DNA from 3 places in the Peribacillus sp. TH16 genome. Region 2 is predicted to be linked to each of the others. Evidence: riboswitches for the same ligand, from Rfam matches in the RefSeq annotation. Region 2 holds a riboswitch; each other region holds the start of a gene.
What was found. A riboswitch is a leader RNA that binds a small molecule or an ion and turns the genes downstream of it on or off. The one in region 2 is predicted to bind S-adenosylmethionine.
Positions count from the first base shown of each region.

Region 1: it holds a riboswitch for S-adenosylmethionine, as region 2 does, so the genes downstream of both, metK (methionine adenosyltransferase) here and JFV29_RS07160 (methionine biosynthesis PLP-dependent protein) in region 2, are expected to answer to the same signal.
Region 3: it holds a riboswitch for S-adenosylmethionine, as region 2 does, so the genes downstream of both, JFV29_RS05880 (Fur-regulated basic protein FbpA) here and JFV29_RS07160 (methionine biosynthesis PLP-dependent protein) in region 2, are expected to answer to the same signal.

Region 1 is NZ_JAEKEM010000009.1:2,211,688-2,219,018, forward strand. Features, by position in the region: gene JFV29_RS24625 (gamma carbonic anhydrase) at 1-216, shown strand, start outside; gene metK (methionine adenosyltransferase) at 506-1,699, opposite strand; SAM riboswitch class I at 1,863-2,026, opposite strand; gene pckA (phosphoenolpyruvate carboxykinase (ATP)) at 2,580-4,166, shown strand; gene JFV29_RS24640 (nucleotide sugar dehydrogenase) at 4,705-6,006, opposite strand; gene JFV29_RS24645 (glycosyltransferase) at 6,052-7,331, opposite strand, start outside.
Region 2 is NZ_JAEKEM010000002.1:1,479,159-1,486,489, reverse strand. Features, by position in the region: gene JFV29_RS07175 (ABC transporter ATP-binding protein) at 1-1,516, shown strand, start outside; gene JFV29_RS07170 (type B 50S ribosomal protein L31) at 1,595-1,843, shown strand; gene metC (cystathionine beta-lyase) at 2,015-3,196, opposite strand; gene JFV29_RS07160 (methionine biosynthesis PLP-dependent protein) at 3,193-4,305, opposite strand; SAM riboswitch class I at 4,391-4,504, opposite strand; gene fumC (class II fumarate hydratase) at 4,870-6,252, shown strand; gene JFV29_RS07150 (hypothetical protein) at 6,362-6,604, shown strand; gene JFV29_RS07145 (ABC transporter ATP-binding protein) at 6,696-7,331, opposite strand, start outside.
Region 3 is NZ_JAEKEM010000002.1:1,218,900-1,226,230, forward strand. Features, by position in the region: gene JFV29_RS05850 (M15 family metallopeptidase) at 1-95, opposite strand, end outside; gene JFV29_RS05855 (DinB family protein) at 170-652, opposite strand; gene JFV29_RS05860 (ABC transporter ATP-binding protein) at 866-2,680, shown strand; gene JFV29_RS05865 (DUF459 domain-containing protein) at 2,773-3,465, opposite strand; gene JFV29_RS05870 (GNAT family N-acetyltransferase) at 3,699-4,205, shown strand; gene JFV29_RS05875 (aspartyl-phosphate phosphatase Spo0E family protein) at 4,295-4,486, opposite strand; gene JFV29_RS05880 (Fur-regulated basic protein FbpA) at 4,761-4,976, opposite strand; SAM riboswitch class I at 5,123-5,227, opposite strand; TPP riboswitch at 5,386-5,489, shown strand; TPP riboswitch at 5,569-5,658, shown strand; gene tenA (thiaminase II) at 5,777-6,466, shown strand; gene thiW (energy coupling factor transporter S component ThiW) at 6,482-7,003, shown strand; gene thiD (bifunctional hydroxymethylpyrimidine kinase/phosphomethylpyrimidine kinase) at 6,972-7,331, shown strand, end outside.

The DNA.
Region 1 (7,331 bases), on a different contig from region 2:
GTACTTGATGCAGCAGAGATCGGGGAAGGAGCTTTTATCGGTGCTGGAAGTCTTGTTCCCCAAGGCAAAGTCATACCACCAAACACATTGGCATTCGGCCGTCCAGCTAAAGTCGTACGCGAAATTAACGATGAAGATCGCAAGGATATGGAACGTATCGTCCGAGAATATGCTGAAAAAGGACAATACTATAAACATGCAGAACGCATTAAATAATTCATGTAAACTCACGAGTAAACTTGCATAACTCACGAGTAAAACACTAAAATTCACGAGTAAAACTACATAATTCACGAGTAAAACCCAAAACTCACGAGTAAAAACTAAAACTCACGAGTAAAACTAAAATTCACGAGTAAAAAACTACATAATTCACGAGTAAAAAAACTAAATGGCTGGTTTAAATAGGATTTCTTGAATTATTCCCTTAGTCGACAAATTTAATCCATTTCACAATTGAAAAAGGTGCCTCGCTAGTTGCGAGGCACCTTTTACTTTTATTTGATTACGCTTGTGCTTTTAAAATTTCAGCTTTATCTGTGCGTTCCCAAGGAAGATCAACATCTGTACGGCCAAAGTGTCCGTAAGCAGCTGTTTGTTTGTAGATTGGGCGACGAAGATCAAGCATTTTGATGATACCAGCTGGACGCAGGTCGAAGTTAGCGCGTACTAGATCAACTAGTACTTCTTCGCTTACTGTTCCTGTTCCGAATGTATCAATCGAGATTGATACAGGCTCTGCCACACCAATTGCGTATGCCAATTGTACTTCCGCTTTGTCAGCAAGGCCAGCAGCTACGATGTTTTTCGCAACGTAACGAGCAGCGTATGCCGCAGAACGGTCAACTTTTGTAGCATCTTTACCGGAGAATGCACCGCCACCGTGACGAGCGTATCCGCCGTACGTATCAACGATGATTTTACGTCCAGTAAGACCAGCATCCCCTTGAGGTCCGCCAATTACAAAACGGCCAGTTGGGTTAATGAAGTACTTAGTCCCAGCATCGATTAATTCAGCTGGTACAACTGCTTTAATCACATGTTCTTTTAAGTCAGCTTGAATTTGCTCAAGAGTTACCTCTGGATCATGTTGTGTTGAAATAACAATTGTGTCAACTCTTACAGGTTGATTATTTTCATCATACTCCACCGTTACCTGTGTTTTACCATCAGGACGTAAGTAAGCAAGCGTTTCATCTTTACGAACTTGAGACAAACGGAATGAAAGTTTATGAGCTAATGAAATCGGAAGTGGCATAAGCTCTTCTGTTTCATTGCAAGCAAAACCGAACATAAGCCCTTGGTCCCCTGCACCGATTGCATCGATTTCTTCATCTGACATATTTCCTTCACGAGCTTCCAACGCTTTGTCTACGCCAGCTGCGATATCAGCAGATTGCTCATCAATAGAACTCAATACGGCACAAGTTTCAGCATCGAAACCGTATTTCGCACGTGTGTAACCAATTCCTGCAATCGTATCACGAACGATACGTGGAATATCCACATAAGCGGACGTTGTAATTTCACCAGCAACAAGTACAAGACCTGTTGTTACACTTGTTTCACACGCAACACGTGCATTTGCATCCTTAGCAAGGATAGCATCTAAAATGGAATCTGAAATCTGATCACAAATCTTGTCCGGATGGCCCTCTGTAACAGATTCAGAAGTAAATAGACGTTTCTTTGACATCATATTTCCTCCTTGGAAGTTAGTATGTTGTAGGCAAAAGCCTGATTTTTTTACGGAACTCGTTTTCCCTTATTAGCTTCAACTATAGACACAGAATTACTAAAAAACACAAAAACCTTCCCTGGCAAATGAGGAAAGGTTTAAAATTCTGTCATCTATCCTTTCACTCTTATCGTTCAAGGGTTTTTTACCTTGCTCAGGTTAGCACCATCACCACTATTCCTTGAAGAACTATCGCTTTATTTTCGGCGATTGATCTTGGAGTCAAGTTCAATATGGCAGGTTGCTGGGTTTCAAAGGGCCTGTCCCTCCACCAACTCGGGATAAGAGAATCCGTACAATTTAAGATATTATCGTATTTGGTCGGAATCTGTCAATGCTTTTCGAAAAAGAACATTTTTCCCCATCACAGCTTTCACGATAAAAAATGTGCTAATCCTCTGTCATTATTGGATTTTCGATGTAGAAAACAAACGAAAATGTAGAAAATTACCATAGATAAAAGAACTTGAAAAATCTGACTTCGAACCGCATAATAACTTTTTAGGATTTTGCCTTTTGATGTAATAGCAAGTTGTTCTTTTCTTAATTTCTTCCTATTAATTAAAAGAATAAAACCTTTTTTATATTCCTGAAACGAGACCCATTCGATCAAGATTCTAATCTTGATAATGGGCTTTCTTCCTAATTACACCACCCAGTTCAGATTCCTCCATTCAAGTATATGCAGGAACCCGAACTCGGTTCATAACGCATTTTAAAAAATGATTAAGGAAACCATATAAAAAATATCACAAAAAAAATAAATAGTATAGACTATTTAAGTGAATGTGTTATACTAATTGTAATATAAAAACTTAAAACAAAGGAAGGTACCTCATATATGAATTCTGTAGATGTTTCTAATGAGTTACACCAATTATTGGCAGGAAATAATGTGCAAACTCAACTTTCAGTTCCCCAATTGGTTGAAAAAGTATTAAGCAGAAACGAAGGCGTTCTGACATCAACTGGCGCAGTAAAAGCTGAAACAGGCAAATATACTGGCCGTTCACCTAAAGATAAATATATCGTAGACGAAGCTTCTGTGAAAGACAAAGTAGATTGGGGTTCCGTAAACCAACCAATCTCTGAAGAAGTATTCAATAAACTATATAATAAAGTAGTTGACTACCTAAAAGCAAAAGAAGAGATTTTTGTTTTCAAAGGTTTCGCTGGCGCGGACGAAACATCACGTCTTCCTATCCAAGTTGTAAATGAATATGCATGGCATAATCTTTTCGCTCACACTTTGTTCATCCGTCCAAATGAAGAAGAACTAAGAGGTCACGAATCAGAATTCACGATTCTTTCTGCACCTAATTTCAAAGCAGATCCAGAAGTAGACGGAACTCAATCCGAAACATTCATCATCGTTTCATTTGAACGCCGTACTATCTTAATCGGTGGAACGGAATATGCAGGTGAAATGAAAAAATCGATCTTCTCAATCATGAACTACCTACTTCCAGAGGCTGGAATCCTTCCAATGCATTGCTCTGCTAACGTAGGACGTGAAGGAGATGTCGCTTTATTCTTCGGACTGTCTGGTACTGGTAAAACAACTTTATCTGCAGACACTAATCGCAAACTGATTGGTGATGACGAGCACGGCTGGTCTTCTAACGGTGTATTCAACATCGAAGGCGGCTGCTATGCAAAAACAATTAACCTTTCACGTGAAAAAGAACCGCAAATTTTCGATGCCATCCGTTTCGGTGCCGTATTGGAAAACGTAGTTGTTGACCCGGAAACACGTGAAGCAAACTACGATGATAGTTCATTAACAGAAAACACTCGTGCTGCATACCAAATGCAAGCGATTGATAACATCGTGAACCCAAGTATCGCAGGACACCCAAATACAATCATTTTCTTAACTGCTGATGCTTCAGGCGTACTGCCTCCAATCAGCAAACTTTCTAAAGAACAAGCAATGTTCCATTTCCTAAGTGGGTACACAAGTAAATTGGCTGGTACTGAAAGAGGAGTAACTTCACCAGAAGCTACATTCTCAACATGCTTCGGTTCACCATTCTTACCTCTTCCTGCTACACGCTATGCTGAAATGCTTGGAGATAAAATTGACGAGCATAGCGCAAAAGTATACCTTGTCAACACTGGATGGACTGGCGGTGCATACGGAACTGGTAGCCGTATGAAACTTGCTTACACTCGTGCAATGGTACAAGCAGCACTTGAAGGCGAATTAGCAAACATCGAGACTATCAAAGACGATATCTTCGGTTTGGATATTCCACTTCATGTTCCTGGTGTTCCTGACGAAGTGCTTCAACCAATCAAGACTTGGGCAGATCCTGCTGCATATAAACAAACAGCAACAGCTCTTGCTGCTCAATTCCGTGCAAACTTTAAAAAATTCGGAAACGTTCCAAGTGAAATTGAAGAACTTGGCGGTCCGACTGCTTAATCTTAATAAATAGAAAACAAAAGGACCAAGCGAAACTTGCTTGGTCCTTTCTTTATAAACTGACTAATCTAAACGATAAATCGGCCATCACGATCTTACTCCTGTAAAAGCCACATTAACCTGAAGCGCCAGTATTTTTGAATTAAAAACAGCCAAGAGGCTGTCTCCTATGTTCCAGCTGGTGTCTTATCCCCTTTGTTTCACAAAAGCCCAGACAAAGGTCTCCTGAGCCAAATCCTCTACAGCCTTGTTTGCCAATATAATAAACTAGAAAGTTCATCATACTTTTTTCATACGTATGATTCCACTCCCTCTTGGTCCGCCACCTATAAATAGGGAGAAGGTGGCGCCAAGCCAACCAATTCTGCTCTTCCCATGTCCCATAGGAAGTCATATTTACAGAACATATAATAATTATCCGATCCCTATTATTATTTCAAATGATTTTTTTAACATGTTGCACAACTATAAAGGGTGCTGACTGAGTCAACACCCTTTAGATCCCTATCATATCCGGCCTTGCAGAATCAGTTGTTTATTAGATAATCATTTTTTTCCTTACTTCTTTCAAATGTTCTGTTTTATATTCGAATACATTGCCTAAGTTGGCAATTTGGATGTTATGTTTATTAGCATCAATGCAATTCCGAGTATCCAAAATCATTTTATGAGCCATCTTGTTCGATAGTTTATCATAATCCATTTCTTTAAATTCATTATGATCGGTTAAGACAAGAATCAGGTCGGCATCTTTTACAGCGTCTTCGACAGAAACGACTGGCATTTTCCCAGATTGGACATGTGGGTCATGCAAGGATACTTCCACCTGATCCATGCTCATTAGTATATTTACAACATCAATGGCCGGGCTTTCACGGATATCATCTACATTTCCTTTGTAGGCAAGTCCAAAAACCGCTACCTTTGGTTTACGGATCCCCTCAAGTAACATCCTGACACAATTGACGATATAATACGGCATCGAAACGTTCGTGTCGCGGGCTAATTTGATGATTCTAGCTGTCTCAGGAGCTTTAGCGACAATGAAATAAGGATCGACCGCGAGACAATGTCCACCTACCCCTGGTCCTGGTTGATGAATATTTACACGTGGATGCTTATTTGCCATTGATATGACATCTAATACATTGATATCCAATTCGAAGCAAACTTTAGCCAACTCATTCGCAAGAGCAATATTAACATCACGGAAGGTATTTTCCATCAGCTTGGACATTTCAGCCGTTTTCGCATCCGTACGAATGATTTCCCCTTTAACAAAAGTTTCATAGACAAGACTTCCTTTATAGGAGCAGGCTTCTGTGATGCCGCCGACTATTCGGTTATTATGAACCAATTCTTCTAGAATTCTCCCTGGCAAGACACGTTCCGGACAATGTACGAGAAAGATGTCTTTCCCGATCGTTAGCCCTGTCATCTCAATCAATGGCTTGATATGATCATCCATGCTCCTTGGTGCAATCGTCGACTCGATAATGATGACATTTCCCTTCTGAACAAAAGGAAGAATCCTTGAAGTTGCTTGCATAACATAGGTAAGATCACAGGATTGGTGTTGATCTTCATTGTTTGGAGTTGGGACCGCAATGATGAAAACATCCGCAGACTCCGGATTCAAGGTAGCACGAAATCGTTTAGCATCTAGCACTTCATCTAACACTTCTTCTAGTCCAGGTTCTTCAATATGGAGCTTTCCATTATTCAATTTAGTAATAACATCAGGATGGATATCCACGCCAACAACATCTACACCGTGTTTTGCGAACATTAAAGATGTTGGAAGTCCTATATAACCTAGTCCCATTGTACATAATTTCATAATAACCACTCCTCATCATATTTTCTTCTAGTATTCTAGTTTTTGTTAAGCTGATTGATAGATTTGGATGAAGATTTCTTTCTCTTGTTTCCAATTGTATTTAAGGCGGGCATTCAGACAGTTGCTGCTCATTTCCGCTCTTTTTTCTGGATGTTTTAATAAATAATTGACTCCGTCCGCAATAGAACGGGGATCATGGGAGTCGACACACACACCAATTTTCTCAGTCTCGACTACCTTTTGAATTTCTGGAAAGCTACAGGCGATGACGGGTACTCCGCTCATCATATATTCAAATAACTTATTGGAAGAAGCAGAATAATGATTAAAGCAGACATTATTCAATACCTGAAAACCTAAATATGCATTTTTCGTATAATGAAGCAAATCGTCAACCGGCACCTTCGGGATAAATTTCACCCGATGTTCGAGACCCATTGCCTCTACCTTTTTTATTAACTCAGGCTTGATCTTTCCATCTCCAATAAAAACTAGCGTTCCTGCTTCCATCATCGGCACAGCCTCAACCACTTTCTCTAACCCCCTGCCCGTTTGAATGCCGCCTTGATATAACAATATCGGCTCGTCCTCTGGCAGCATGAGCAACTCGTGTAAATCCACGACTGTACTTTCCTCAGGCAATGTAGGGATTGGGTAGTTATGGACCACTTTCGGATACAGACCGTATAAGTCTTCATTATATTTAGCACGAGTATGATTTTCGGCGATCATTTCGTCGACAAATTTTAATAGAAACTTCTCTTGTATCCCGTAAATCCGGCTATTATAACCGGTTCTGCTTGTTTGAACTTCATGAGAGTCATATATGAGCTTTTTACGTCTTAGAAATTTACTGCTGATTGCTCCCTGCATTAACGTATTCAAATCATTCGAATGGTAAAAGTCATACCTCTTTTTCCGGCCGTAATGAACCATTTGAAAAAAAATATAGCTTCTTGTCAAAAGAATCGGTAGTTTCGTTTTCGTAACAATTGTGGCGATTATTGCAAGAAGCGCCATAACACCGACTAATACGACAGTACTGATCCAGCCCGTTATCAGGTTCATGTTCAACAAGGTATTCCAAACCAATAAGGTGAGAACAGTCAATTCAAACATCTTATTTTTTGTTTTTTTTACGATATTAAGTACTCTATTAAGTCTTTCCCAGCGATTATTCACTCGAATGACATTAAATCCATTTTTATGTTTCTCTTTTTTGGGTAATTCTTCATTTTTCCAGTTATGAATCGCAATTAAGTCGACTTCATAACCTGCTTCGGTAAGAGCAGTGCATTCCCTTAGAACCCGTGCATCGTTGGTAA
Region 2 (7,331 bases):
GCAGAGTTTTTATTTACAGAAAGCTGCGAATCGAATTATTCAGAAGATGAGAAATGATATTTTTACTCATATTTCCCGATTGCCCATTCGTTATTTCGATAATATGCCCGCTGGGAAAGTTGTTGCTAGGGTTACTAATGACACTGAGGCGATTCGAGAGTTATATGTGACGGTGCTCGCCAACTTCTTTTCAAGCACGATTAATATTATCGGCGTTCTCATTGCTTTGTATATTTTGGATGCGCGTGCAGGGCTCATGGGCCTTTTACTTATTCCCATTATCGTTATCTGGACGAAGGTATATCGCAAATTCGCCTCGAAATATAATCACATTATTCGGGAACGAGTCAGTGATATTAACGGGATGATCAATGAATCCATTCAAGGAATGAACATCATTCAGGCATTCGGACGTGAAAAGGAGACAAAACATTCTTTCGAAAAATTGAACCGGGAGCATTACTCGTATCAAAATAAAATGCTCAATTTAAATTCATTAACGGGAGGAAACTTGATTGGTGTCATTAAGGTCATGGCGCTAATAGCATTTGTATGGTATTTCGGCGGGATGTCGCTTACAGCAAGTTCAGCTATTTCTTTAGGGTTAATGTATGCAATTGTTGATTTGATCAGTCGTCTGCTTCATCCGCTTCACGGGATTGTCAATCAGTTTGCTAACCTAGAACAAGCGCTTGTTGCAGGGGAGAGGGCATTCAGTTTATTGGATGAGCAGGGATTAGAAGTCAGTGATGAAAACATTTCCCGATATAAAGGAAACGTGCAATTCGAAAATGTCTCATTCGGCTATAAAGAAAATGAATATGTGTTAAAAAACATTTCATTTTCTGCGCAACAAGGTGAGACAGTAGCTTTAGTTGGTCATACTGGTTCGGGAAAGAGTTCAATAATGAATTTGTTGTTCCGTTTCTATGATAGTAGTGAAGGACAAATCAAGATTGATGGAAGGGATATTTTAGATATTCCTCATCAAACACTTAGAGAGCATATGGGAATTGTCCTTCAGGATCCATATTTATTTACTGGAACCATAGCTTCCAATATCAGCCTTAATCATAAAGATATCACAAGGGAAATGGTTGAAAAGTCATTAAAAGATGTAGGCGGGGACAAAGTGCTGAAGCATCTGCCTCTAGGGCTAGATGAGCCGGTTATTGAAAAAGGCGGGACATTGTCTTCAGGACAGCGGCAGCTAATCTCTTTTGCACGCGCGCTCGCATTTAATCCGGCGATTTTGATTTTGGATGAAGCCACTGCAAGCATCGATACAGAAACAGAGGCCATTATCCAGGAAGGAATGGAAGTACTAAAGAAAGGAAGAACGACCTTTATCATTGCACATAGGCTTTCCACGATTAAAAATGCCGATCAAATTCTTGTACTGGATAAAGGACGGATTTCTGAGCAGGGGACACATGAAGAATTAATGGAGTTGAAAGGAAAGTACTATCAAATGTATGAACTGCAGGCTGGGTCGCATAAGGGAATGGCTGGATAAAACCTAGTGGAATAATGAAGGGAGAAATTAAGAATAATTTTTCAGAAAATGAGGGATACTTACGAAGAGGTGATAATAATGAAACAAGGAATTCATCCTGATTATCAGCAAGTAGTATTTATGGATACTAACAGTGGTTATAAATTTATTACAGGCTCTACGAAAAAATCTAACGAAACAATTAAGTGGGAAGACGGTCAAACTTATCCTTTATTAAAAGTAGAGATTAGTTCAGATACGCATCCTTTTTATACCGGCAAGCAGAAATTTGCTGAAAAAGGCGGACGTGTGGATCGCTTCTTAGAAAAATATAATATGAAGAAATGATGTTAAGGCTATCGAGAAATCGATGGCCTTTATTTTTATTTTGGGAGATGGAAGAACTCGTGGGTAAATTAAGGTTTATAATTTTTTTAGTAATAACGTAGTGAATGCCTCATTTAAAATCCTAATAATAGAAAAAAGGGTTGCTCCAGGCACCCTTTTTTTCTATATATTTTATTTAACTGGAATAGCATGCGCTTTTGCACTTTTTACAAGAGCAGCGTCAAAGTCTTTAATTAAATCATCTGGATTCTCAAGGCCGACAGAGAGGCGAAGCAGGCTGTTGGTGATGCCTCGTTTTTCCCTTTCATCAGCAGGCATGGCAGCATGGGACATTTTTGCCGGGTAGGATAATATCGATTCTACTGCTCCAAGACTAACCGCAAAAACAGGAAGTTCGACAGTGTTCACAAATGAGCGGAAAATTTCCTCGCTTTCTAGTTCAAATGATAAAACTGCACCTGCACCAAGGGCCTGTCCTTCCTGGATTGCATGCTGTGGATGATCAGTAAGCCCAGGGTAATACACCTTTTTCACTAATGGCTGCTGTTTTAAGTAGTCTGCAATTTTTTCTGCTCCTTTTTGAGAGTGTTCCATTCGTACAGACAAGGTTTTCAGACCTCTCATAACAAGCCAGGCATCCTGGACACCAAGTACCGCTCCAAAGGAGTTTTGAAGGGAACCGAGTCTTTCAGCCAATTCAGGATCTTTTACGACAGCAAGCCCAGCTACGACATCACTGTGTCCGGATAAAAACTTCGTCGCACTATGAAGGACAACATCCGCCCCTAAGTTCAGCGGTTTTTGCAGAGCTGGTGTCAAGAATGTATTGTCGACAAAACTCAATGCGCCGACTTTTTTTGCGATATCACAAACGGCTTTAATATCAGTCACTTTAAGCAATGGATTTGAAGGTGTTTCAATGTATATCGCTCTCGTATTAGGTTGAACGGCCGCTTTAACGCTTTCGAGGTCCGTCATATCAACGAAAGTATGCTCGATGTTGAAGCGGGTCAACACGCTTGTAACCATCCGGAACGTACCGCCATACACATCTTCTGAGATGACGATATGGTCGCCAGCAGAAAGCAGAAGGAATGCTGTTGAAATGGCCGCCATACCTGATGAAAAGGCAAAGCCGCGAGTACCATCTTCAAGCTCGGCAATGATATCTTCAAGTGCTTCCCGTGTTGGATTTCCGCTCCTGCTGTAATCGTACTTGCCGAATGTATCGATATCAGTTTGATGGAAAGTGGAAGCGTGCTGAATAGGGACACTCACACCGCCTGTTGTCGGATCGAATTTATGCTGGTTATGAAGTAATTTGGTTTCAAAACTGAAATCATGATTAGTCATCGTAGTGCCTCCCTTTTTACATGTGCAAATGCTTGTTGCAGGTCTTGAATTAAATCGTCGCTGTCTTCGATGCCAACCGAGAAGCGTAGAAGTCGATTACAAACCCCATTAGCAGTTCTAACTTCAAGAGGGATATCGGCATGTGTTTGTGTAGCAGGATAGGTGATGAAGCTTTCAACGCCTCCAAGACTTTCTGCAAATGAAATTAATGAAAGTGATTGTAAAAATGGATTGACCGCTGCTTCGTCAATTATCCGGAAAGAAATCATACCACCTCTGCCGGGATACAGGACGTCCGTTACACATTCATGTTCTGATAAATAATCTACAAGGATTTTGGCGTTCTTTTCATGACGTTCCATCCGCAGTGCCAGGGTTTTCATTCCGCGCATTAACAGCCATGAATCAAATGGGCTCAACACCGCTCCTGTTCCATTATGATGGAAGGCAATCGAATCACATAATTCTGCACCTTTAGCCACGATTAGTCCAGCAAGAACATCATTATGACCACCGAGATACTTCGTTGCGCTATGGATTACAATATCGGCTCCAAGCAGGATAGGCTGCTGCAGAAGCGGCGTATAAAAAGTGTTGTCAACAATCAACAGTAAATTAAATTGTTTGGCAAGTGCGGCAACAGCGCTAATATCTGTTTGCTGCATAAGAGGGTTAGTGGGAGTTTCGATAAAGATGGCTTTTGTTTGAGGAGTAATAGCTTTTTCGATATCCTCTAAACAACAAGTGTTTACATAGTCACACTGTAAGCCCCATTTTTTAAAACCTTGTTCTAGCAAACGATATGTACCACCATATAGATCTTCGCTGACTATCCATGCATCACCTGATTTAAATAAGGCTAGTATGGTAGAAATGGCCGCCATTCCTGAACTGCAAGCATATCCTTGGTCACCTCTTTCAAGGTTGGCGATGGATTGTTCCAAAAGTTGACGTGTTGGATTACCTGTCCTTGTGTAATCGAATCCAGTTGATTGGCCAATTCCTTCGTGGCGGAAAGCTGTCGAAAAGTAAACCGGCGGATTGACTGTTCCTGTCGCCGTTTCACTGCGATTACCTAGTTGAGCAAGATATGTTTCTGTTTTATACATAGTTTTCACTGCTCCTTTGTGTTTTATAAAATAAAAAAAAGTCTTCTTTAAGAAGAAGACTTGGTTAAGCATGGACGAGTCATTCTTCTTATCTTCCAAGTTCACAAACTTGTGGAATTAGCACCTTTTCATTGGTTTGAAACAAATGAAGGTTGCTGAGGTGTCATCGGGCCATTCCCTATACCTCTCTCGATAAGAGTTTAGATTATTCAATTTCTTTTGAATTTACTATATATATAAAGTGCTGTCAAGAACATTCTGGGAAAATATTGCTCGATAATTCTTTATTGGTTAATTAAGACTAGCGTTGTCAAAACATGATTGGTCCAATGAAAAACCCCTAAATATTGTGGAAAACGCGATGGTATAAGGTGTTGAGATTCTTTAAAAGACTTTGTTTAATTAAATGGATTTTCTGAAATATAGGGAAGGATTTGTTCTGTTTCTTTGCTTTAAAATAATAAAGTTTGTACAATGTATAGAGAGAAGAATTAATAATATGTCATTATTCATTTCATATACATAAGGTTTTCGGTGGATAGTGCAAACATAGGAGGAGAACACATGGAATACAGAATCGAACGAGATACGATGGGTGAAGTGAAAGTTCCTGCTGATAAGTATTGGGGAGCACAAACCGAGAGAAGCCGTAACAACTTCAAAATTGGTAATGAAAAAATGCCGATTGAATTAGTCCGTGCGTTTGCATATGTAAAGCAAGCGGCAGCTAAAGTGAACTATGACCTTGGTGATCTTTCTGAAGTGAAAAAGAATGCCATCGTTAAAATTTGTGGCGAAATTCTAGAAGGTACACTTGATGAACATTTCCCTCTTGTGGTCTGGCAAACAGGCAGTGGCACGCAAAGTAATATGAATGTGAATGAAGTGGTCGCTAACAAAGGGAATGAATGGTTAAAAGAAAACGGTGAGTCCGAAACCCTTCACCCAAATGATGATGTCAACAAGGCGCAAAGCTCTAATGACACATTCCCAACTGCTATGCATATTGCAGCCTATATGGAAGTTGCTGAAAAATTAGTACCGGCTATTAAAGTACTTCGTGATACTTTTGCAGCAAAAGAAAAAGAATTCTGGGATCTTGTGAAAATTGGACGTACACATCTTCAAGATGCAACACCACTAACTTTAGGCCAAGAAATCTCTGGTTGGAAAGCGATGCTTGATAAAGACTTAGTGATGATTGAAGAAAGCAGTCAAAAACTATTGAATCTAGCACTAGGCGGTACAGCTGTAGGTACTGGGATCAATACGAAAAAAGAATTTCCAGGACTTTCTGCAAAACAAATAGCGGCGGATACAGGACATTCTTTCGTAACATCGGATAATAAGTTCCATGCATTAACAAGTCATAACGAAATTGTTTACGCTCATGGCGCATTAAAAGCATTAGCAGCGGACTTAATGAAAATTGCGAACGATGTTAGATGGCTGGCAAGCGGCCCAAGAAGCGGAATCGGTGAAATCGCTATTCCTGAAAACGAGCCAGGCAGCTCTATCATGCCAGGTAAAGTAAATCCTACACAAAGTGAAGCGTTGACAATGATTGCGACACAAATTGTTGGTAACGATGCAACAATCGGCTTTGCAGCAAGCCAAGGTAACTTCGAATTGAACGTATTCAAACCAGTTATCATTTATAACTTCCTACAAACTGTTAAATTATTGACAGAAGGCATTCACTCTTTCAACAATAATTGTGCAGTAGGCATCACAGCGAATGAAGATAAAATCAAAGAAAATGTTGACCGTTCTCTTATGCTAGTAACAGCATTGAACCCACATATCGGTTATGAAAAAGCAGCTAAAATTGCCAAAACTGCATTCAAAGACAACTCTACATTAAAAGAAGCAGCGTTGAAATTGGAATTCTTGACTGATGATGAATTTAAAGCATGGGTAGATCCTGCTAACATGGTTAATAAATAATTGCCTATGATCACCCTCCCGCTGTTTTTAGGGAGGGTGTTTTAAGGTGTTAAAATAATAGAATAAACAAATACTGGGTATATAAGTTTCTAGAACAGGAGGGAATACAATGGCTTTATGCCCGCTTTGCAACGGCCTCAGAAAAATTCATATGAATTGCCCGGAATGTGGCAGTGATCTTGATGATAAAGGGAAATTCATGGATTATGCTGATTCATACAGTGCATACATGGATATAGATACGCTTAAGCAAAACGATGGATACCCGCAATCGCTCCAAAAAGGTCAATGTCCACACATCATGAACTGCTCTAAATGTGGACATGATGAAGTGGTACTTGTGCAGGAATAGATTTTATAGATATAGTAGAGTTCAAGACCTTAGCTGAAATATACGCACAAAGACCCATTCATATGAACGGGTCTTTGTTTTGATATGAAATTTAATTAGAAAGTAACTTCAAGCCATACTCCATTTGTGATTCTCCTTCAGCAAAAATGCGCTGCTCGGACCCTTTATCAAAAAAGTGGGCTTTATTCATGTCGAGAGCAAGTTCAATATTATCGCCTGCTTGGATGATGTTTTTTGCATCGATGCGCGCGACGAAGTCCTGGCCAGCGAATGTCGAGTAGAGCATAATTTCGGCACCCATGAGTTCAGCTACATCGACTTGAGCCGTGAATGTAGTGTTTGGAGACTCCTTGATGTAAGCCCCTTCATTATGGAAATCCTCTGGACGGATGCCAAGGATAATTTCTTTTCCGATATAGCCTTGATCACGCAGCGTATTCATTTTCAATTCGGGTACTTCAAGCGTTTGCTCCCCAATTTTAATGATGCCTTCTTTTAATGTTCCGGTAAAGAAGTTCATAGCTGGTGATCCGATAAAGCCACCCACGAAGACATTCACTGGTTTCTCGTACACGTCTTTTGGTGCGCCGACCTGCTGGATGATACCGTCCTTCATAACAACAAGTCGTGTGGCCATGGTCATTGCTTCTGTTTGATCATGAGTGACATAAATTGTTGTAGTGTCCAGTCGTTTATGTAGTTTTGCGATTTCAGCACGCATTTGAAC
Region 3 (7,331 bases), 260 kb from region 2:
TCTAGATCGGGGGGGAGCAAATGCTTAAGCATGAACCCTAGCAGTAACCCGAAAAAGCCTATTATCAGACATGCCTTTACCCAGTTAACCTTCACTGAACAATCCTTCCTTTACGAATAACTGTCTGAATGAGAAAAACTCAACCAAAAGCGGATGAGTTTTTCTTCTATTATAACTTTGACTTCAATTCTTCTATTTGCAGTAAATGTCGTTTTTCATGCAAACCCACAAACGGAATCCATTGCTTCAAGCTTAATTCTTTAAACAATGGATGAGGGAATGACTTTTGTTCAAGATCTTTTTCATTTGCGCTGTCAACAACTTGTATAAATGCCTGGCGGGATTCGGACAATTTATTCTTAACCTCGTCCAAAGTTTGAAATGCTTCTGATGGAATGACAAATGGCGGCGCCGAGACCTTCACTTCACGATTTAGAGTATACTCTATCGGTTTATCTTCTGCAGGGATACTCTCATCGCTTTTTAACTTGTCGGCAATACTCTTTGTTATCACTCGCTCCATTAAATATAAATGATTCAATACCTGGATAATGCTCCAGCGGCCTTCTTCTGGATGGGCATTCAGCTGTTCATCCGATAAATTGTTAACCGCTTCTAATAGTTCTTCCCTAATTTTTTTGTTATCTTCCATTTTAGCATCTCCTCCCGAAAGCTTAGTTAAACTCCATCAATTATTCCATGTTCTGTATAAAGGTGTAAAATAAAAACACTTTTAGATAGGAAGAAAACCGATTTAAAGTTGTCTATTTTTAGAAAAGCTCTATGATAGTCATAAAGGTACTATTCACCTAATACAAATGACTTTCAAAATTCATCAAAGATAGTCAAAATAGGAGTGATCGTTATGAGCGGAGGACATATCCCATTCAGCCACAAAGGACGTAGCGTCATTAATGCAAAGCCTTCCAAAGGAAGCATTTGGACGATGCTCAGGCAAATGTTTAATCGTGTCCCATCTAAATGGAAATTTTCTTCCTTGATATTATGTATAATGTTGTTCATTTCTTTACTTGAGTTCTCCATCCCACAGTTGACTCAGTATACGATTGATGAAATCATTCCCGAAAAAAAATATGACTCCTTGATTTGGGTAGGCACAGGAATTCTTGGAGCTGCTATTTTATTAGCTTTACTAAACTACTTTAACAGCTATATCGTTTCCAAAGTCGGTCAAAAAGCGATTATGGATTTACGAAATAGCATGTATGAACATATTCAAAGGCTGGATATGAAATTCTTTGATAAAAACCGAACGGGTGACTTAATGTCACGGCTGACTAATGATGTCAATTTACTACAACAACTCATCTCTTCAAGCATGCTGCAAGTCGTAACAGACATGGTAACTTTTGTTGCAGTCGCTGTCTATATGCTTTTCATTAATTGGAAACTGACCATTGTCCTTCTTTTTACATTCCCGTTCATGTTCTATATCACAAGGGTATTTGGAAAACGTATTCGAATGTCGTTTAGGTCTGTTCAAAGTTCTGCAGGAGATGTCAGCAACCAGTTACAGGATTCTATCTCAGGAATGCGACTCATTCAATCTTTTACCAATGAAGAATTTGAATCGAAACGTTTCGCAGAACGTAATCATGAAAACATGGTAGCTAACATTAAATCGGTTCGCTTGCGATCCATGTTTGGTCCGGTTATCGATTTATTGAACAATATTGGTCTTGTTGCTGTTATTGTATTTGGGGCTTGGCAAGTGATGGAAGGTGCATTTACAGTGGGATTAATAGTAGCTTTCCTCGCCTATTTGAGATTACTGCAGAGTCCTGTTCGCAATTTCAGCCGAGTAATCAGCATTGTCCAGCAGTCAGCTGCAGCTTTTGAGCGTATTACAGAAATTATGGAAACACAACCTGAAATCAGAGACAAAGGAAATGCAATTGAGCTTCCTTCAATAAAAAAACAAATTGAATTTCAATCAGTTGATTTTGCTTATGATGAAAGTGTTCCGGTTCTTAGCAAACTAAACTTAACGATGAAAGCTGGTCAAATAACAGCTCTCGTCGGCTCTTCTGGTGCAGGGAAATCGACAATTACAAACCTTTTAATCCGATTTTATGATCCACAACAAGGAACAATCAAAATGGACGGTCTTGATATCCGTGATGTGTCGCTGAAATCTATACGTAGCCAAATGGGGATTGTTTCTCAGGATATCATTTTATTCAATGGTTCAATCCGCGATAACATCGTTTATGGAAAACTTGATGCAACAGACGATGAAATCACTGAATCGGCTAAAGCAGCCAATGCTCATGACTTTATCAGGGCCTTTCCGAATGGTTACGATTCTCAAATTGGAGAGCGAGGCGTCAAACTTTCAGGAGGACAAAAGCAGCGAATCGCCATTGCTAGGGCACTTTTGAAGAATCCACAAATCATCATTCTCGATGAAGCGACAGCAGCATTAGATACGGAATCCGAGCATTTAATCCAGGAAGCATTGTCACGTTTATTAGTAAATCGGACTTCAATTGTCATTGCACATAGATTATCAACCGTTCAAAATGCTGACCAAATAATCGTTCTTGAAAAAGGCAGTGTCCATGAAAAAGGAACGCATGAACAGTTATTGACAAGTAACGGCAGATATAGGCAGCTTCATGACTTGCAATTCCCTCAATTAAAGGCGGCTATTACATAACAACTGCACAACCGCCTTCAATGAAACAGGTCCGATTTATATATAATAAGCCATGTGTACAGAAGTATTACTTCTGTGCACTTTTATTGAATTTATTTGAAATCATAGCTCTCTAAAATACGATTGGTAATGAGCTGATACCCTTTTTCATTTGGATGAATTTTATCACTGAAATACTCTTTTTTCTTTTTATTTTCAAATAAATCATTAGTAGGGATAAATATCATTCTTTTATCCCCTTCTACTACCTCGTTTACTGATTGGTTATAATCATGAACGTGCTTTTCAAGTCGTTGATCATCTTTTTTTGGATTATACAGCCCAACTACAAGTATATCCGCTTTTTTGTTTTTCTTTAATAGTGTAGAAAGAATCTTATTTAGATGGTCGATATACTCTCGTTTACCATCATTTATTTTTTGATCACTTATTTTTTTCAAGTTACCTCCATTACTGTTAATCAAGTCGTTTGTTCCAATATAAACAATAAACGTGTCGGCTTTGTCCAATTTCGTGTTAATTTGATTATCTTCAAGCTGATCAATGACACCATCTGTTTCCTGGCCTTTAATACCGTAATTCCAAAAACGGACTTTTTTTTCAGAATCAGGGTTATTCAATTCATCCTCCAGACCTTCTACATAACCTTCCCCATCCTTATCACCTTTTCCATAGGTTAACGAATCTCCAAAAGCCATCACATCTTCCGACTCTGAAGCCTGAAACTTATATGCAGCAAAACAAATAACTAGTACAATTACAAATAAACCTACTATTTTTTTCATTTGTTTCTCCTTATGTAATGTATTTACTATGAAGTATTTTATCTTGTAATTACCCCAAAAATGAACATACTTAACATGCAAAAAATGAATTGTCAGATAAACTGTAAAAAGTGTATGATACAATAAAAGCATTCAATGGAACGGGTTTTCGTCAACCTCCTTTTATTCATAAATAGGGTGGGAATCCCATGTTTCTGGAGATTGTATACATAATAAGGATAGGAGTTAAAATGATGGATCAGTATATAGATTTTAGGGATGCAGAACTAACAGATTTACCAAGAGTAGTCGAAATATATAATTCGACTATTGCTTCAAGGATGGTCACTGCAGATACAGAACCTGTTTCAGTGCAATCGAGGCTTAAATGGTTTGAGGAACATCATTCAGAAAAACGACCGCTTTATATTATTACATTCGAAGGAAAAACTGCTGGATGGATGAGTTTTCAATCTTTCTATGGTAGGCCAGCTTATGATTCCACTGCCGAGATCAGCATATATATTGATGATTATTTCCGGGGAAAAGGAATTGGACAAATTTCGATTCAAAAGGCAATTGAAGTGAGTCCAAAATTAGGAGTTAAGACACTACTTGGTTTTATATTTGCTCACAATGCACCGAGCATAAGACTGTTTTCTAAATTTGGTTTTGAAGAATGGGCGCATTTACCTCAAGTTGCCGAGCTAGATGGTATTGAACGGGATTTAGTAATCCTTGGTAAGCGTGTTAATATTTGAATTTCATTACTTAAAAGCTATTGCCTTCATTCAGCAGTAGCCTTTTTTAGTTTAAATGAAGGAATCTATTTTAAAGTCACTGACGAAATTTAAAAATCACTATAAAATTTTTTAAGTAAAAAATATTCTGATTTTCTTTTATTTGTTATAGCATTTAACAGCGAATCCAATTCTTGACTTGCTTGAACAGTTAGAAGGCTTGTAAAACCATAATCAGCTGCCAATTTAATCATTTCCCGTCTCTTTTCTTCTATTCTTTCTACGGTTATCTTTGGGGGCATCTATAGTCACTTCCTATTTATTCAATTTTCTTACACCTTTTATGATAAAGAAATAAGTAGTTAAAATCAACCATATATGGAAATTAAAATGTGTTATTCCACAAAATAAATGTGACAAAAAGCCTATTCCATTCTCTGTTTGTGTCTTTTTTGTGACATTTTATATTCTAGACAAATATAAAAAAGCATTCACTCATGTACACTGCGAATGCTTTAATAATATTCATCAAATTAAATAATATTTTAAGATAGTAAAGTATTTTAAGAACTCTTACTATGTCATCCACTCTGAAGGAGACTCGATATTAGGTCTATTTATAACAATCTTATATTCATCTTCAAGCACTTTTAAAGGAACATCATAAAGATGTCTTTCATCAGAGGTTTTATAAACTCCATTCGCTAATAACTCTTCAATCAGCAATGCCTTCCTCTGTTCAATTCTCTTAAATAATTCTGCCATGTAAATGGCTCCTTTCCTTGTCTTCATCAGCCCGCCTTCATATGAGCTAAATTGTAGTAACAGGTATCATTTTCACCAAATTATATCTTTTCTATTATGTCACTAAACGTTATTTCACAAAAATAAAAGCCTCTTCTAATTCAAGAAGAGGCTTACAGTAGTCCGTTCGGCTCTTCTTATCTTCCAAGCGTATGCTTGTTGGATGTAGCACAGTTCCCAAAATGGGTCTGCTGCCGAGGTTTCTTTGGGCCAAGTCCCTCCACCTCTCTGGATAAGAATTCAATATATAAATGATGTAGACATGATTTTATCCCAATATTCTTCAAAAGTCAATCACATGGTTCTCCCTTTTTTTGATAGGTATTCTCTATAGACCCCATTCAAATTGGGTTGCAATTTCCTGGCTTTCTGATATGATGTCAGTAATTACATACATTCACACCACTAGGGGAGTCTTTTTAAGACTGAGATGGAATTTGTTCCGGACCCTTTGAACCTGAACCGGATCATACCGGCGGAGGGAAGTGGATGATATCGTCTTTAAACACATGACTTTATCCATCTGCCCCGCTCCGTATTTCAGGAGCGGTTTTTTTTTTCAGATGGAAAAGGTGAATAATTAGACTGCTAGGGGAGCACTTTTGCTGAGAATCAAACCCTTTGCACCTGATCTGGTCATACCAGCGGAGGGAAGCAGGCTGTAAGAAGGAATTTGCTTCTTCCTCGGTAACAGCCGCTTTCTTTCAGAGAGCGGTTTTTTTGTTGATCAGATAGTGTATGCACTATTTACAATTTTAGTAAATTTTAAATTTCAAGGAGGATGTACCATGGAGAATACAAAATTAGAAACCTTCAGTGATAGACTTCATGAACGGGCAAAAGGAATCTGGAAAAGGAACCATACACATCCCTTTGTTCAGGCGATTGGAGATGGGACGCTTTCAGAAAAGAAATTTGCCTATTACCTAAAGCAGGACTATATCTATCTTATGGATTATTCCAAACTCTTTGCGTTAGGAGTCATCAAAGCTCATAATCTCGAAACCATGGCTAAGTTTGCAAGTATTTTGAATGAAACCCTTCAAGTAGAAATGGATATCCATCGACATTATGCTTTGGAGTTCGGAATCAGCTCAATCGAATTGGAAAATACAGAACCTACTCCAACCACTCTAGCTTATACGGGTTACATGCTAAATGCAGCCCAAAATGGGACTTTGGCCGACCTGATAGCCTGCCTCCTTCCATGCGCCTGGGATTATTATGAGATCGGTTTGCTATTAAAAGAACAAAATGGTGAAGCATTAGAAAACAATCGCTATGCTGATTGGATTAAATCATATTCGTCTCCTGAATTCGGTGAAGCACACAAATGGCTGATTGCTTTGTTGGAAGAGTTAACAGAAGGCATGCCTGAAAAGGAACTTCTTAGATTAGAGAAGCATTTTTTGGTGACTTCCCGTTATGAATATTTATTCTGGGATATGGTTCAAAATGAGCAGGATTGGCCACTGTAGGATGTTGGCATGATGATGAATCCAATCAAGAAAATGACGTTGACTGCCATGATCACGGCCATTACTACCATAACTAGTTCATTCATTTTCATCCCGGCCGGATTTGCAAAAATCTTTCCGATTCAGCATCTGGCAAATGTCATGACAGCCGTTTTATTGGGACCGGCTTATGCGGTAACACAAGCTTTTTTAGTTTCCATCATTAGAAACATGTCTGGTACAGGTTCAATTTTCGCCTTTCCGGGCAGCATGATCGGTGCACTATTGGCTGCCGTCCTTTATCGAAAAACACAAAGCTTGAAATTCGCTTGTTTAGGGGAAGTGATAGGGACCGGCATTCTTGGATCCCTAGCTTGTTATCCCCTTGCTGTCCTCCTATTGGGAGAAAAAGCAGCTATTTTTGGTTTTTTACCAGCTTTTATGCTTAGTTCATTCGCAGGTGCCATTTTAGCTTTCATTTTACTGAAAATACTTTTAAAAAATAATTATATGAAGGGGTTTTTTTATGAAAACAGCGTTAACCATCGCAGGCTCTGACTCAGGGGGCGGTGCTGGAATACAAGCTGATTTAAAAACATTTTCTGCACATGGGGTTTTTGGAATGTCTGTCATTACAGCTGTAACGGCACAAAATACAATGGAGGTACGTTCAGTACAAGCTATAGATACAGGTATCATAACGGATCAAATTGCAGCTATTTTTGAAGATATACACGTCGATGCAGTAAAAATAGGTATGCTTGGATCAAAAGAAATAGTTGAAACAGTCGCCGCGTCTCTAAATACCTTCTTACCCGCAATCGTTATCCTTGATCCTGTCATGATTTCCAAAAGCGGCCATCATTTGCTCGATGAAAAAGCTGTC